2 regions of the Solibacillus sp. iso_87 genome follow, and region 2 is predicted to be linked to the other one. Evidence: riboswitches for the same ligand, from Rfam matches in the RefSeq annotation. Region 2 holds a riboswitch; the other holds the start of a gene.
What was found. A riboswitch is a leader RNA that binds a small molecule or an ion and turns the genes downstream of it on or off. The one in region 2 is predicted to bind S-adenosylmethionine.
Positions count from the first base shown of each region.

Region 1: linked by a shared signal. The riboswitch ahead of AC0VXV_RS15330 (methionine ABC transporter ATP-binding protein) and the one ahead of AC0VXV_RS01825 (O-acetylhomoserine aminocarboxypropyltransferase/cysteine synthase family protein) in region 2 are both predicted to bind S-adenosylmethionine.

Region 1 is NZ_CM149656.1:2,982,026-2,989,928, reverse strand. It holds gene AC0VXV_RS15360 (acetyl-CoA C-acetyltransferase) at 1-95, shown strand, start outside; gene AC0VXV_RS15355 (acyl-CoA dehydrogenase family protein) at 145-1,929, shown strand; gene AC0VXV_RS15350 (arsenate reductase family protein) at 2,212-2,568, shown strand; gene gcvH (glycine cleavage system protein GcvH) at 2,649-3,029, shown strand; gene AC0VXV_RS15340 (toprim domain-containing protein) at 3,119-3,445, shown strand; gene AC0VXV_RS15335 (thioredoxin family protein) at 3,453-3,755, shown strand; SAM riboswitch class I at 3,817-3,919, shown strand; gene AC0VXV_RS15330 (methionine ABC transporter ATP-binding protein) at 4,065-5,093, shown strand; gene AC0VXV_RS15325 (methionine ABC transporter permease) at 5,086-5,754, shown strand; gene AC0VXV_RS15320 (MetQ/NlpA family ABC transporter substrate-binding protein) at 5,907-6,713, shown strand; gene gltC (glutamate biosynthesis transcriptional regulator GltC) at 6,822-7,724, opposite strand; gene gltB (glutamate synthase large subunit) at 7,843-7,903, shown strand, end outside.
Region 2 is NZ_CM149656.1:358,686-366,588, forward strand. It holds gene pepT (peptidase T) at 1-915, opposite strand, end outside; gene AC0VXV_RS01810 (lysoplasmalogenase) at 946-1,608, opposite strand; gene AC0VXV_RS01815 (hypothetical protein) at 1,780-3,459, shown strand; gene nfsA (oxygen-insensitive NADPH nitroreductase) at 3,504-4,238, opposite strand; SAM riboswitch class I at 4,480-4,594, shown strand; gene AC0VXV_RS01825 (O-acetylhomoserine aminocarboxypropyltransferase/cysteine synthase family protein) at 4,712-6,016, shown strand; gene AC0VXV_RS01830 (hypothetical protein) at 6,205-6,603, shown strand; gene AC0VXV_RS01835 (homoserine dehydrogenase) at 7,236-7,903, shown strand, end outside.

The sequences.
Region 1 (7,903 bases), 1.3 Mb from region 2:
TCAATGAATTAAAACGCCGCGGAGGTAAATACGGTGTCGTAACAATGTGTATCGGCGGCGGAATGGGCGCAGCAGGAGTATTTGAAGTTCTTTAATTGTCTGGGGAAATAATAAATCACAAAGGAAACTAGGGAGGAATTTATAATGGCACAAACAACAAACAGCATTATTAAAGGTGGCGGCTTTTTAATTGAGGACGTGGATATTAACCGAGTAATTATACCGGAAGATTTCACAGACGAGCAAAAAATGATTGCTCAAACAACACAGGAATATGTAACGAACGAAGTATTACCGGTAGTTGAAAACTTAGAGCACCATGAGTTCGATCACTCTGTACGTCTATTAAAAACAGCAGGTGATTTAGGTTTACTAGCAGCTGACGTACCTGAAGAATACGAAGGCTTAGGCTTAGACAAAATTTCTTCTGCATTAATCGCAGAAAAAATGTCACCGGCTGGAGGTTTCTCAATCACTCACGGTGCCCATGTTGGGATCGGTTCATTACCGATCGTATTATTCGGTAATCATGAGCAAAAAACGAAGTACTTACCGAAGTTAGCCTCAGGTGCATTAATCGCAGCATACGCATTAACAGAACCAGGTTCCGGTTCGGATGCATTAGGAGCTAAAACAACAGCTAAGTTAAATGAAGCAGGCACACATTATGTATTAAATGGTGAAAAACAATGGATTACAAATGCAGGCTTTGCAGATGTATTCGTTGTATACGCAAAAATCGATGGCGATAAATTTACTGCATTCATCGTTGAGCGTTCATTCCCGGGTGTTTCTGTAGGACCAGAAGAAAAGAAAATGGGGATTAAATCATCTTCAACTCGTACATTAATTTTAGAAGATGCAGAAGTGCCTGTTGAAAACTTACTAGGTGAAGTTGGCCGCGGTCATATTATCGCGTTCAATATTTTAAATATCGGACGTTATAAATTAGGAGTAGGTACTGTAGGTGCATCAAAACGTGCATTTGAATTAGCAGTTGCTTATACGAACCAACGTCAGCAATTCAAAACAAAATTATCGGATTTCAACTTAACGAAAGAAAAAATCGCATCAATGGCTTCTCACATTTATGCATCTGAATCTTTAAACTATCGTACAGTTGGTTACTTCGAAGACCGTTTAAGCCAGTTATCTGATGAAGAGCAAAAAGACGGCAAATCAATCGCAGCAGCAATCGCTGAATATGCAATTGAGTGCTCGATCGCAAAAGTATTCGGTTCTGAAACATTGGATTTCGTAGCGGATGAAGCGGTTCAGTTACACGGTGGTTACGGCTTTATGGCTGAGTACGAAGTAGAACGCATTTACCGCGACTCTCGTATTAACCGTATTTTCGAAGGTACAAACGAAATTAACCGTATGATCGTACCGGGCACATTTATGAAAAAAGCATTAAAAGGTGAGTTGCCACTATTACAAGTAGCACAAGAACTGCAAAACGAGCTATTAATGCTTATGCCTGAAGAAATCGGCCAAGGTGCTTTAGAGCAAGAGAAATATTTAGTGAAAAACGCGAAAAAGATTGCAGTACTTGCAGCAGGTGCAGCAGCACAACGCTACGGTGCAAAACTGGATGCGGAGCAAGAGCTGTTAGTGAACATCGCGAACATTGCGAACCAATTATACGCAATGGAATCTGCAGTAATCCGTACACAAAAAGCAATCGAGCGTGACGGAGAAGAAAAAGCAGCACAAAAAATTCTTTACACTCAAATTTTCTGTCAGGAAGCATTCGCAGAAATCGAAAAAGAAGCAAAAGAAACATTAATCGCTTCAGTTGAAGGTGACGATGCACGTATGATTTTATCAGCATTACGTAAATTAACGCGCAACAACCCTTACAACTTAATTCCGAAAAAACGTGAAGCTGCTGCGAAACTAATCGAAGCAGAAAAATATGTAGTTTAATAAATGATTGTAATCGGGTGCATGGCTTTGCACCCGGTTTTTCTATAGATTTTCTAATAAAACGTAAGATGTTCTAATATAATTTCAGAAATTCTAGGTTACCCAAAGTTTCAAATAAGTGAAGCCGTTCTTCTATAATATGCCCGTCATGTTCTAATATCGTCACACATCTTCTAATAAAGACCATAACCACTAAAACTCCGATAATGCGAACACATTTTTGATTTGTCCTTCTATATCCGTTACAATATAGGGAAATCCAGGGCAAAAAGGAGTACTTACATGACAGTAAAATTCATCCAATATCCGAAATGTACAACTTGTAAAAAAGCGCAAAAATGGCTAGATGAGCAAGGTGTGGACTATGAAAATATTCATATTGTTGAGCAGACACCATCTAAAGAGGAACTTAAAGCAATTTACGAAGCAAGTGGAGTGCCATTGAAGAAATTTTTTAATACATCTGGCGTGAAATATCGTGAATTAGGCCTAAAAGATAAATTACCTACAATGTCTGAAGATGAGCAATTAGAGCTGTTAGCATCGGATGGTATGTTAATTAAGCGACCAATCGTTACAGATGGTAAAAAATTAACTTTAGGATTTAAGGAGTCTGACTTCTTAGAAACTTGGAAATAAACAGTTATTCACATTGTATTTCCGAACGAAATATGGCAAAATGAACTTGAATGTACTACATATAACATGGAGGTTTTCGAATGAGCACACCTAAAGAATTACGTTATTCAAAAGAGCATGAGTGGGTTAAAATTGAAGACGGTAAAGCGACAATCGGTATTACAGATTTCGCACAGTCTGAATTAGGCGATATCGTATTCGTAGAGTTACCTGAAGTAGGCGATGAAATTTCAAAGGATCAGCCTTTCGGTAGTGTAGAGTCTGTTAAAACAGTTTCTGAACTATATGCACCACTTTCAGGTAAAGTTGTAGCAATCAACGAAGAATTATTGGACAATCCAGAATACGTAAATGAATCTCCATACGGTAATGCATGGATGGTTACTGTTGAGTTAACAAGTGAAGCAGAAGTTGATGAATTATTAGATTCAGACGCTTACACTGCTTTAATCGAACAATAATCTGGAACACTAAAGCCTTCTAATTAAAGGTTTTAGTGTTTTTTTGTTATTCTATATATAATGTGACGGATGAAAGGAAGCGTGTAAGGATGGGAAAGTGTATCGTTGTAGAAGGTCGTGCCGATAAATTGAGATTACTCCCGATATTAGCTGAGGACGTGACGATTATTTGTACAAATGGCACAATAAGCGAAGTCAATTTGATTGATTTATTGGAAGAATATGAGCAAGATGAAATTATCACGATGTTTGATGCAGATAAAAACGGTGAAAAGTTACGTAAACTGATGAACCGTGCATATCCCGAAGCGACACAGCTTATCATACCTCACGAATATGTAGAAGTAGAAAAAACACCTACTAAAATCTTAAAGGATATTTTACTACAGGCAAAATTTTTAGTAAAAGAAGGATGACAGTATAATGGAACAATGGACGAAACAGCAGTGGGAACAGAATGTACAACAGCACGATCAGACAGCGTTTTTCTTATATACGCCTATGTGCGGCACATGTGAAGTGTCGGAAAAAATGTTGGATGTAATTGAGAAATTACTCCCAGATCTCCCTCTTGGTATGGCAAATATCAATTATTTAGGGGATTTACCATATGAATTGAAAATTGAAAGTGTACCTTGTTTAATCGTTTCAGACAAAGGAGAACTAACGAATAAGATTTATGCATTTAAATCCGTACCGTTTTTGTATGAAATATTAAAAAAGTAATTGACGTAGTCTCTTTGTCGTGATAAAGTAACATTCATAATAATAAAACTTAATAACGTTACTCTTATAAAGAGAGGTGGAGGGAAGTGCCCTATGAAGCCCGGCAACCAGCGTTTACGCAAAGGTGCCAATTCACACAAAGTTTAAACTTTGAAAGATGAGAGAACGGTTTACCGTATAAATATATGTGAAACCTTTCTACTTGTCGTGGTAGAAAGGTTTTTTTTATTCAACGGAGGTTTTGGATGAAAAAAGAAGATGATTTTGAAATAGCAGGCAGGTTATTTCGACTTAGAAGGAGTACAACTGATGATTGATATACAAAATATTACTAAAGTGTATAACACGAAAAACGGTAAACTTACAGCAGTTGATAATGTAAGCTTATCGATTAACAAAGGAGAAATATACGGTATTATCGGCTACAGTGGTGCCGGTAAAAGTACAATGATTCGCTTGCTGAACGGTTTGGAAAAGCCGACAACAGGTTCTGTCATTGTAGGTGGCCAGGATATTGCAAAAGCTTCCGGGGCAAAATTACGAGAAGCACGTCAAAAAATAAGTATGATTTTCCAGCACTTCAATCTGCTTTGGTCACGTACAGTTGAAGAAAATATCGCATTTCCACTTGAAATTGCGGGTGTTTCAAAAGGTGATCGTGAAAAGCGAGTACAAGAGCTAATTGAACTTGTTGGTTTAAAAGGGAGAGGGAAAGCGTATCCTTCTCAACTTTCAGGCGGGCAAAAGCAGCGTGTCGGCATTGCACGAGCGTTGGCAAACAATCCGGAAGTGCTTTTATGTGATGAAGCGACTTCAGCGCTTGATCCTGAAACAACAGATTCGATTTTGGAATTGCTGCTTGATATTAATAAAAACATCGGACTTACAATTGTACTCATTACACATGAAATGCATGTTATCCGTAAAATCTGTAACAGAGTAGCTGTTATGGAAGCCGGAAAAGTAGTGGAACAGGGAGATGTATTGCAAGTGTTCCAGCATCCTCAAGCACCGATTACGAAAAACTTCGTATCTCAAGCTTCTGGTGAAACACAGGAAACACAAGCATTACTTGAACAGATTTTAGCTAATTATCCAGAAGGCAAAATCGCTAAATTAACATTTGCCGCGGCAACGACAGAACAGCCTGTCATCTCACAAATAATTAAGCAATTTGACGTAGTTGTAAATATAGTGCATGGCAAAATCTCGAATACAACGGGCGGTTCGTTCGGTACATTATTTATTCATATCGATGGCGAGCCGAAAGCAGTCGCGGAAGCATTGAGCTTTTTAGCGAAGCAAGAAATTCAGGCGGAGGTGATTGAGCATGTTTAATCAATTATTTCCGAACGTAGATTGGGGTAAAATGCTCGAAGCAACATATGAAACAATGTATATGACGGCTGTTGCGACAGTCATCACATTTATACTCGGAATTCTGATTGGGATAGTCTTATTTTTAACGAGCGACAATCAATTATGGGCAAATAGAATTGTACACTTTTTGACAGGATCACTCGTAAATATTTTCCGTTCGATTCCATTTATCGTCTTAATTATTTTATTAATTCCGTTCACAAAGTTTTTACTAGGAACAATCCGTGGCGCCAATGCAGCATTACCTGCGCTAATTATTGGGGCAGCACCATTTTATGCGCGCATGGTATTAATAGCATTAAGAGAAATTGATAAAGGTGTCATTGAAGCGGCCCGCTCAATGGGAGCGAAAACTTCTACGATTATTTGGAAAGTGCTGATTCCGGAAAGCTTACCGGCATTAATTTCTGGTATTACTGTTACAGCTGTCGCGTTAGTAGGATATACAGCAATGGCCGGCATTATCGGTGCTGGTGGTTTAGGAAACCTGGCATTCCTTGACGGTTTCCAGCGTAACCGGACAGATGTGACATTAATGGCAACAGTTTTAATTTTAGTTGTCGTATTCATCATCCAGTATATTGGGGATTTCATTACAGCAAGAGTGGACAAACGATAGTTAGTGGCTAATAAGGCCGTAATTATAAATATTGGTGCATCGAAACAATGTGGACGCAAACTTTAAAAAAGTGCGCGTCTACAAGATGAATAATCAGAATATAAAAACTGTTTCGATAAACTGAACAAACTAAAAAAGGGTAGGTAAAACAAATGAAGAAATTATTATCAAGTGTTATTTTAGGAGCTTCAGTACTTGCTTTAGCGGCATGTGGCGGCGAAGATGAGAAATTAGTAGTTGGTGCATCAAATACACCACACGCAGTAATCCTTGAAAAAGTTAAACCAATTTTAGAGGAACAAGGTATTGAGCTGGAAATCGAACCTTATACGGATTACGTACTTCCAAACCAAGATTTAGAAAATGGTGATTTAGATGCAAACTACTTCCAGCACATTCCATACTTCGAAGCACAAAAAGCAGATTTCGATTACGACTTTGCAAATGCTGGCGGTATTCATATCGAGCCAATCGGTATATACTCTAAAAAATATTCATCTTTAGAAGAACTTCCTGAAGGTGCAACAATTTTACTTTCTAACTCAGTAGCAGACCACGGCCGTATGCTTTCATTACTTGAAGCACAAGGTTTAATCACATTAGCAGAAGGTATTGATAAAACAAAAGCAGAAACAAAGGACATCGTAGATAATCCGAAAAACTTCGTATTCGATGCAGACACAGCAGCTGAATTATTAGTGCAAATGTACGAAAATGAAGAAGGCGATGCGGTATTGATCAACTCAAACTTCGCAATCGATAACGGCATTAACCCATTGGAAGATTCAATCGCAATCGAGTCTAGCGAATCACCATATGTAAACATTATTGCAGTAAAATCTGGCGATGAAGATTCAAAAGAAATTAAAGCATTAATTGATGCATTACGCTCAAAAGAAATTCAAGACTTTATCCTGGAAGAGTGGGGCGGCTCAGTAGTACCTGTTTCAGGCGAATAAAATATTCAAAAAACCATTTTCTCTCTTTCGGGGAGAAAATGGTTTTTTTCTGGACATAAAATGGGATATCTCCTTATCCAATGAAATAACTATTTCTGTCCGAACCTTTTATTGGAATCGTGTTAATCGTGAATAAAAATTGGATATGAATTTGACGAATACTTCTTCGGATGGGGCAAGATCTCTTGATGTTGGTGCAATGATGCCGACTGTGCGTCTAATATTAGGAATGGCGATCGGCACTTTGACGGTCATGCGCGGAGTTGAATCATAAAGTGAACTTTCCGGTAAAAGTGTCACACCGATTCCTGCAGCCACAAGCCCTTTTAAAGCATCCATATCTTCTCCCTCGGAAGTAATATTCGGCATAAAGCCTACAGAGCGGCATGCATCAACAGCCACTTTATTTAAAATATAGCCTTCTGGAAAAAGTACAAATTGATCATTACGCAAATCGACAAGGTTAATCGACTCTTTTTTTGCTAGTGGATGTGTTGCGGGCAACAATGCATGGATATTTTCGCTGAAAAGTACGGTCGTATTGATTGCTTCGTCTTTTGGTGGTAATGGTCCAAGCAAAGCTAAATTCAGCTCACGATTTTTAACTGCATCAATCAAATATTTATAGGAGCCCTGGCGTAGATGGAAAGAAATTTCCGGGTATTCTTTTTTAAATGCCGAAATGACGGTCGGCAATACATAGCTTGCCAAACTTGTAGGGAAACCTATTTTAATTGTCCCTTTTGCCGGGTCTAAAAATTCTTCTACCTGCTTTGCAGCAAAATCAATTCCCTTGAGTGCGGTAATACAATGTTCCAAAAAAATCTTCCCCACCGGCGTCAACTTTACGTTACGCCCAATTCGTTCAAAAAGCGGTGTGCCGAGTTCTTCTTCCAGGTTGGCAATTTGCCTGCTAATTGCAGACTGGGCAACGTGTAAATGCTCCGCTGCTTCAGAAATATGCTCTCGTTCTGCCACCTCTACAAAGTAACGTAACTGTCTTAATTCCACAATTTCCACCCCATTCATCTAAAAAGTAGATTGTTTATATCCAAACTATATATTGTTTATATTATTTCGAAAACTTTAAAATGTAAATACGGGATTGAAAGAATGAGGGGGAATGAATATGAGTTTTCATCAGTTACCAGAAGCACAAGGGTTATATAATCCTGAATTTGAACATGACG
Region 2 (7,903 bases):
TTTTGCCTGTAACTCTTTGCCGACCTTTGCCATATACTCTTTTTTCTCTTCGAATTTAGCGCGGTCATGGTCACGGATAATGTATGACATTATTGTTTCTTCAATTCCGCCGTTGAAATGCATTAAGTGGATAAAGCCTTCATAGCCGTCCGTTTTTTCAGGAACCGCATCTTTAGGCATTTCATTTTGGAATTCAATTGCCATTGTAATCGAGTTTACCATTTTATTTTTTGCTGAACCCGGGTGGATGTTCGTGCCGCGTGTCGTTACTTTTACGCCAGCTGCATTAAAGCTTTCGTATTGTAACTCACCAAGGGGACCGCCATCCATTGTATATGCATAATCTGCACCGAATTTCTCGACATCAAACTTATGCGGACCGCGCCCGATTTCTTCGTCTGGTGTAAATGCTACACGGATTTTCCCGTGTTTGATTTCCGGATTGTTAACTAAGTATTCCATTGCCGTCATAATTTCTGCGATGCCGGCTTTATCATCCGCACCAAGCAATGTATTGCCATCTGTCGTAATTAACGTTTGGCCAACATAGTTTTTTAAGTTCGGGAAGTAGTCCGGTGCCATTACTAAACCATTTTTTAATGTAATCGCTTCACCGTCATAGTTATCGATGCGCTGAGGCTGTACGTTTGTTCCTGTGTAATCTGATGTCGTATCAACATGAGCCAAAAATCCAAGTGTCGGTACATCTTTATCTGTATTTGATTCAAGTGTTGCAAATAGGTAGCCGTTTTCGTCCAGCGTAATATCTGTTAAACCAATTGCTGCTAATTCATCTTCTAATACATGTAATAAATCGAATTGCTTCATTGTTGAAGGGGTTGTGTCAGAGTTGAAATCTGATTGTGTATCAATTTTTGCGTAGCGTACTAAACGTTCAATTACTTTCTCTTTCATACGAAAAAGACCTCCTCATACTTATTGCTTTTATTCTACACTTTTTATTTCGGTTTTTGAACTAAATTTGTCATATTCCATTATGCTGAGCATGAGGAAAAACTGGGCGCCGTAATACGTGAACATGATCAGGATATGGGAAGCGGGAACATCAAACATAAAGCGGTTAATAGCCAATACCGAATCCGACATGATAAAGAGGATAGCGCCGATTACAGCAAACTTACTGCCTGTTCGGAACGAGGTCCATCCCATCGTTAAGATAACGAAAATATAAGCGGTTACTGCAATGGCGAGTACAGTATCTCCTTTTTTTAGCAGGCTTCCCGCAATCCAGAACATCATCACCGCACCGTATAAAGCTAATACAATTTTTACGTACAGTGGTGTGTTCTGCTGATTCGTTGAACGGAAAGCAAAAATATAGAAAATATGACCAACCAGGAAAAAGCTCAGTCCAACGATGAACCACTGCAATGTATAATCGCCAATCGCACAGAAAATTAAACCGATGGAGATGAGCCAATAATACGGAGATTTCACTTGTACTTTTGTTAAAAAAGCAAGCCCTATAAGCAAAATCATTGGCAAAAGTTTAAAGACCATTTTTAGTGAACTATCAATCGTTTCAAAAAAGAATACATAGTACAAGCCAAGCCCGAAGAACAGTAAAGTCAGAACTTTACGTGCCATCCATTAACCCCCTAAGTAAAAAATGTTTATATATAATTACCAAATAACCAAACTATGATTTCATAAAAATTCAATATATGCTCTATTATGCCAGAAATTATGCAGTTTTACTTGTTTATGAATCTTTTTGGAAGGTTATTCGTACATAGTAAGTAAGAGAGGGTGATTGTTATGGGACAATTATTGCTAATAACGGCAATTGGATCACTTTTGATCACATTATTATTAATGCCGTTATCAAAAAAGGTTCGCAATAAGGAGCTTTCATCAAAAACATTTACGAGCTTATTCATTACAACATTTATAGTAAGTTTTGTTTCAGTATTTTTAACAGTATATATTTCTAAAATCGATCTAAGCTGGACGATTTTTTTATATGTAATACCTGTTGTAGCGATTATCGGGGCAATATTTGCAGTCGGTAAGGAACAAAAAATTAAATCGGCGATCGTGCTTGTCAGCATTATTGGGATTGGCTATTTAGTAAGTGCGCCATTTTTAAATGCAGATGAAAAATTCAAGTCTTCAGAGATGAAGGAAAAGACAGAAATTTCGCCGTTTGATGAGACGAAAACACCGGCAAGTGTACCGCCGAAGTTCGTTAAAAACAAAATGAAAAAAGCGTTTGGACAGGTGCCAAACACGAGCTATTATGAATTAGGAAATTTGCAAATTCAAAAAGTGAATGATCAGTATGTTTATATTGCACCTGTAGAGTTTTCAGGATTCTTTAAGTGGTTCAACGGAAAAACAACACCTGGTTATTTCACGATGAGTGCTACAGATTCAAGCGATAATCCAAGGTTTGTGAAGGCTGAAATGAGCTATGTTCCATCTGCTTATTTAAATAAAAATCTGGAGCGTCATATTCGTCTTCAAAATCCATCATTAATTTTCTATGGAGATCCGCAGCTGGAAATTGATGAGGATGGAAAACCATATTACATCCGTTCTTACGGCGAATTTATTTCGGCACGTAACGGCTTTGATGTAAAAGGGGTTGTGCTTGTTGATGCGGAGACGGGTGCAACAGAGAAAATTGCGATTGCAGATGTACCGGCATTTATTGACGGTGCTGTATCACCGGAAACAGTAAGTTTGCAAAACAGTTATTATGGTAACTATGTTCATGGCTTCTGGAATAGTCTTGTCGGCAAAAAGGATGTTAAGTTGCCGAGTGATGAAGGTACGGAAGCAAATGTAAGCCCGGTCTTTATGGAAGACGGGGAAATGTATTATTTCACTGATTTTACAAGTCCAAAAGAGGGCGTTGACTCGATGCTTGGTTATGCATTAACGCATGCACGTACTGGTGAAGCAACATACTATACCGGAAATCTGGAAGAGTCCTATATGGATTCACAAGGGGCTCTTGAAATTATCGAGAAAAAATTTATTGAAAAAGAATGGGAAGGCGAAATGCCGATCCTTTACAATTTCTACGGTGAAGCGAGCTGGCTGTCAGCTGTACTTGATGCGAACGGATTCCTGCAAAATTACTTCATCGTGTCTGCAGCAAATCCTGAAATTTCGGCATTTGGTACAACACCAAATGAAGCGTTAAGACTTTATAAAACAGCGCTAAGCCGTGGCGGAAGTACGGTAGACGGTACTTCGAATGCCGAAGAAGCTAAGGCAACGGTAAAAGTCGTGCGTGTTTATAAAGAGCGTGTAGGTGATTTCACAATTGTATCATTCCTGGCGAACACAGGTGAAAACTTCATCGTTTCTACAGAAGTTGCACCATTTGCGATTTACTTGCAAGAAGGTGACCAGGCGACGATTACGTATGCGAAAACAGGAGAAGATTTCCAGCCTGTAAAAGCATTACAGATTGAAGGGTTGAAATAAACAAAAGGAGTATGCCATTTTGCGGCATGCTCCTTTTTATTAGCTTACTTCCAAGTAAAGCCTTGTGAAGCAAGGAACTCTTTAATATGAGGACGGTTTTGTTCAACTAAGTAATCAGCCATTTGTTTCGTCCATGTTGCCGTCTTCTGATTTGAAGAACGGCTGTTATAATAATCTTCCATAATTCCATCGTATTCCTCTAGAAGCGTCTCGTATTTATCAACGTCATAACCATTTTCATGCAATACTGCAGCTACCGGTAAACGCGGCTTTGTTTCATTGCGTTTTGTCGGTGTACCGATTGTCATCGCAAATAATGGGAAAACGTATTGCGGTAAATTGAACAGCTCGCTGATTTCCTTAGGATTTGTACGGGCACCACCGATATAGCAAATGCCGTAACCCATTGATTCAGCTGCAATAACGAAGTTTTGGGCAAATAATGCAACATCTGCTACCCCTACAAGTACGTTTTCAGCCGTGTCAGCAGAAATATCGACCCCGTGCTTTTGACCTGCTACTTGCAGACGTTTGAAATCTACGCAAAACAAGAAAGAGGCACCCGCTGTTTTGAACTGGAATTCGTTTTTAGACAGTTCACCAAGCTTCGTTTTCTTTTCTTCATCCGTTACCCAGATGACACTGTATGCCTGTACAAAATGCGAACTTGCCGCCATTTGCGCTGTTTCGATTAAATCGATGACTGTTTCTTTTGAAATTTCCTCACCTGTATATTTACGAACAGATGTATGACTGCGTAATAATTCTTTAGTATTCACGTGAACATCTCCCTTTTATGTAATAAGTAACTTGTATATCCTTCAACCTTATTTTAGTCAATATTTTACTTGAAGTCGATTATTAGCGTCTGTTCAATTCATAGGGAGGAGATTTTTGCATATCGTTAAATACAGATAAGAGTAATCAGAATAGAAATCTGAAAATTTTAATTTTTTGTGTTGACATATCGGATTAGTATGTTTTATACTGAGACTCAACGATGGAACACAAATCACATAACTCTTATCAAGAGCGGCGGAGGGAATAGGCCCTGAGATGCCCGGCAACCAGTAAGTGATGAACTGACTAAGGTGCTAAATCCTACAAAATGGACAATCATTTTGAAAGATAAGAGGAGGCAAACTTGCTCATGCGCAACCCTCTTCTTAACTGAAGAGGGTTTTTTTCATTTAAAAAATCCTCCTCAAAAAACACCGATTTCACCATCGATTAAATTTTTGGGGGTAATAAAATGACAAATTTAAGACCAGAAACTTTATTATTACACGGGGGTCAAAAGCCAGACCCGGAAACAGGGGCAATCGCAGTTCCGGTTTACCGTACAACGGCCTATGCATTTAACGACACAGCTCATGCGCAACGTCTATTTGCATTACAGGAAACAGGAAATATTTATTCTCGTATTATGAACCCGACTGTCGGGGCATTTGAAGAACGGGTTGCTTTATTAGAAGGGGGCACAGCTGCAGTAGGGCTTTCATCTGGCGCAGCAGCAGTGGCATTTTCGATTTTAAACGTAGCCGGTGCAGGGGATGAAATTGTTGCGGCAGGTTCACTTTACGGTGGGACTTACAATTTATTCGCAACTACATTGCCTCGCTACGGTATTACAGTAAAATTTGTGGATGAATCAGATCCTGCAAACTTCCAAGAGGCAATCACGGATAAAACGAAGGCGATCTTCGCTGAAATTATCGGAAATCCAAGCTTGAAAGTACTGGATATTGAAGCGGTAGCAAACATCGCTCATGACAACGGTCTTCCTTTATTAATCGACAGCACATTTGCTTCCCCGTACGGAAGTAATCCGATCGAATTCGGCGCGGATGTTGTCATTCATTCTGCAACAAAGTGGATTGGCGGTCATGGAACGACAATCGGCGGAATTGTCGTTGATGCCGGGAAGTTTGACTGGACGCAAGGAAGACATCCAGGATTTACAGAACCGGATACTTCTTACCATGGTCTACGCTACGGAATTGACACAGCAGGCGCTGCATTTGCGACAAAGCTTCGTGTTCAACTATTGCGTGATTTTGGTCCAACATTATCTGCTGACGCGGCATTTAACTTCCTGCAAGGACTTGAAACGCTTCATTTGCGTATTGTCCGTCACAATGAAAACACACAAAAAGTTGCCGAGTATTTAAGAAACCACCCATTTGTGGAATACGTAAATTACAACGGCTTTGAAGATTTTGCGACACATGATTTAGCGAAGAAGTATTTGAAAAACGGCTTCGGATCAATTATTACGTTCGGCATTAAAGGCGAACGTGAAGCAGGGCGTCAAGTAATTGATAACGTGAAATTGTTCTCACATGTAGCAAACGTTGGGGATGCCCGTTCGTTGATTATCCACCCTGCAAGTACAACGCACCAACAGTTATCTGCGGAAGAATTAAAAACTGCCGGCGTATCGGAAGAGCTCATTCGCTTATCGATCGGGTTAGAAGCAGCAGAAGATATTATCGCAGATTTAGAGCAGGCATTAGCGAAAGTTGCGATTGAAGTAGGCGCAGAAACAAACGCATAAAACTTAAAAAGGCTTAGCTTTTCCCATTCGAGAAGCTAAGTAACTTTCAGAAAATTAATTCCTACTATTTTCATAAGTTTTATTGACAAATGTAATACCGAGTAATACAATTGGAATAATAATATTACCAACCGGAAAAAATTTAAAGTGATGTTGCAGCATCATTGGAAGAAAAGGAGTTGTTCAACATGGGGAAAGTATACAGTGCACAAAACGTTGCTGCCTATATTATTTATGAACTAAATGACGTAAAGGAATTTGTGAACGCTTGCGCGATCCAGCAAATTTTGGCGGATGTGAATACTATGTGGCAGCATGTTTTTGGACACAGTGCTTTCTCAGAACAAGCTCACGATCATGCCACAGCGGGTTATGTTATAAAAGAAGTTGCCGAAGAATACAAAATTCATGGTACAGCCCATATTTTATCGCCAGCCAGAGAATGGTTCTTAAAATATGGTGAATTTCAGTTAGTGGAGCGCCCATACGCGGTCCCTAACTACTCGGCAAAAGAGGAAATCGTCATGACCAAGATTTTAACTGCATATCGTTTACGGGCATACAATGATATAAACGTGGCAGTATAAAATAATTCCGGAACACTAGCGAGCCCCCTTGCTAGTGTTTTTTATTTTTTTTACGGTGTATGCCGTTTATTAGAAGAATAGAAACGGTTATTAGAAGAAGTTTTGGGGATATTAGAAGAAATGGTGATGTTATTAGAATTTGGATGAACTTGGGGTTTGGGTATGCATTTTTGAAGGCAAAAAACGGGTGCTGAAACGGTGGTAACGTTTTTATTAGAACATTGGTGCGGGTTATTAGAAGAAGTGTGAGCGATATTAGAAGATTAAGCGAGGATTTTAGCACATTCCGGCCTCATATTAGAACATTAAATGTTTATATTAGAAGACCACAATTTTATTAGAACATTTTAAAATATATTAGATGATTTCCGAATATATTAGAAAATAACAAAACGCTCTTACCACCTAGCCCCAAATACAAGAAATGACTGGAAATACTTACGTCATAGTCCCTAAATTAGCTCTTAAAGAATAAAATTTGGATGAATATTGACCGTTTACAGTAAACAAATGTCCTTCTAGGCGAGATTCCCCTTGTTTTCATGTATTATATAGGATAGAATTTTCTTTAAGATAAATTTTTTGAATTATTCGTTAATATATGTGTGTTAAGAATTTGGAGGAGAAAGGCAATGGCAACAATCAAAGCAGCGATCTTAGGATTTGGCACAGTAGGTCAGGGAATTTACCATATTTTAAATGAAAAGAGGCAGGAGCTTCGCGAAAAGCTAGGTGTTGAACTGGAGGTCGCGAAGATTTTAGTAACCGATGCAAGCCGTGAGCGTGTACCGGGCACAAAACATTTAATGACGGAATCAATGGATGACGTACTGGCGGAAAATAATCTGCAAGTTGTATTTGAAGCGATTGTAAATGAAGAGCCGGCATTCACTTACTTAAAGCGCGCTGTTGAGGCGAAATGCCATGTCATTACAGCGAATAAGGTAATGCTTGCAAAACGGGGCGAGGAGCTTGAAGCATTGGCGAAAGTAAATGGTGTTTTCGTAGGCTTCGAGGCAACGGTAGCAGGCGGTGTGCCGATTATTAAAACAATGAAAAACATTCTTCTTGTCAACGAAGTAAGCTGTGTTCAAGGAATTTTAAATGGAACGACAAACTATATTTTGACAAAGATGCGTGCGGAAGGCTGGAGCTTTGAACAAGCGTTAAAAGAAGCGCAGCAATTAGGCTATGCTGAAGCAGATCCATTTAATGATGTGTCGGGTCAGGATGCATTCAAAAAGCTTATGATTTTATCGAGCCTTGCATTTGGAGAACAGCCAAATTGGGCAGATGTTGA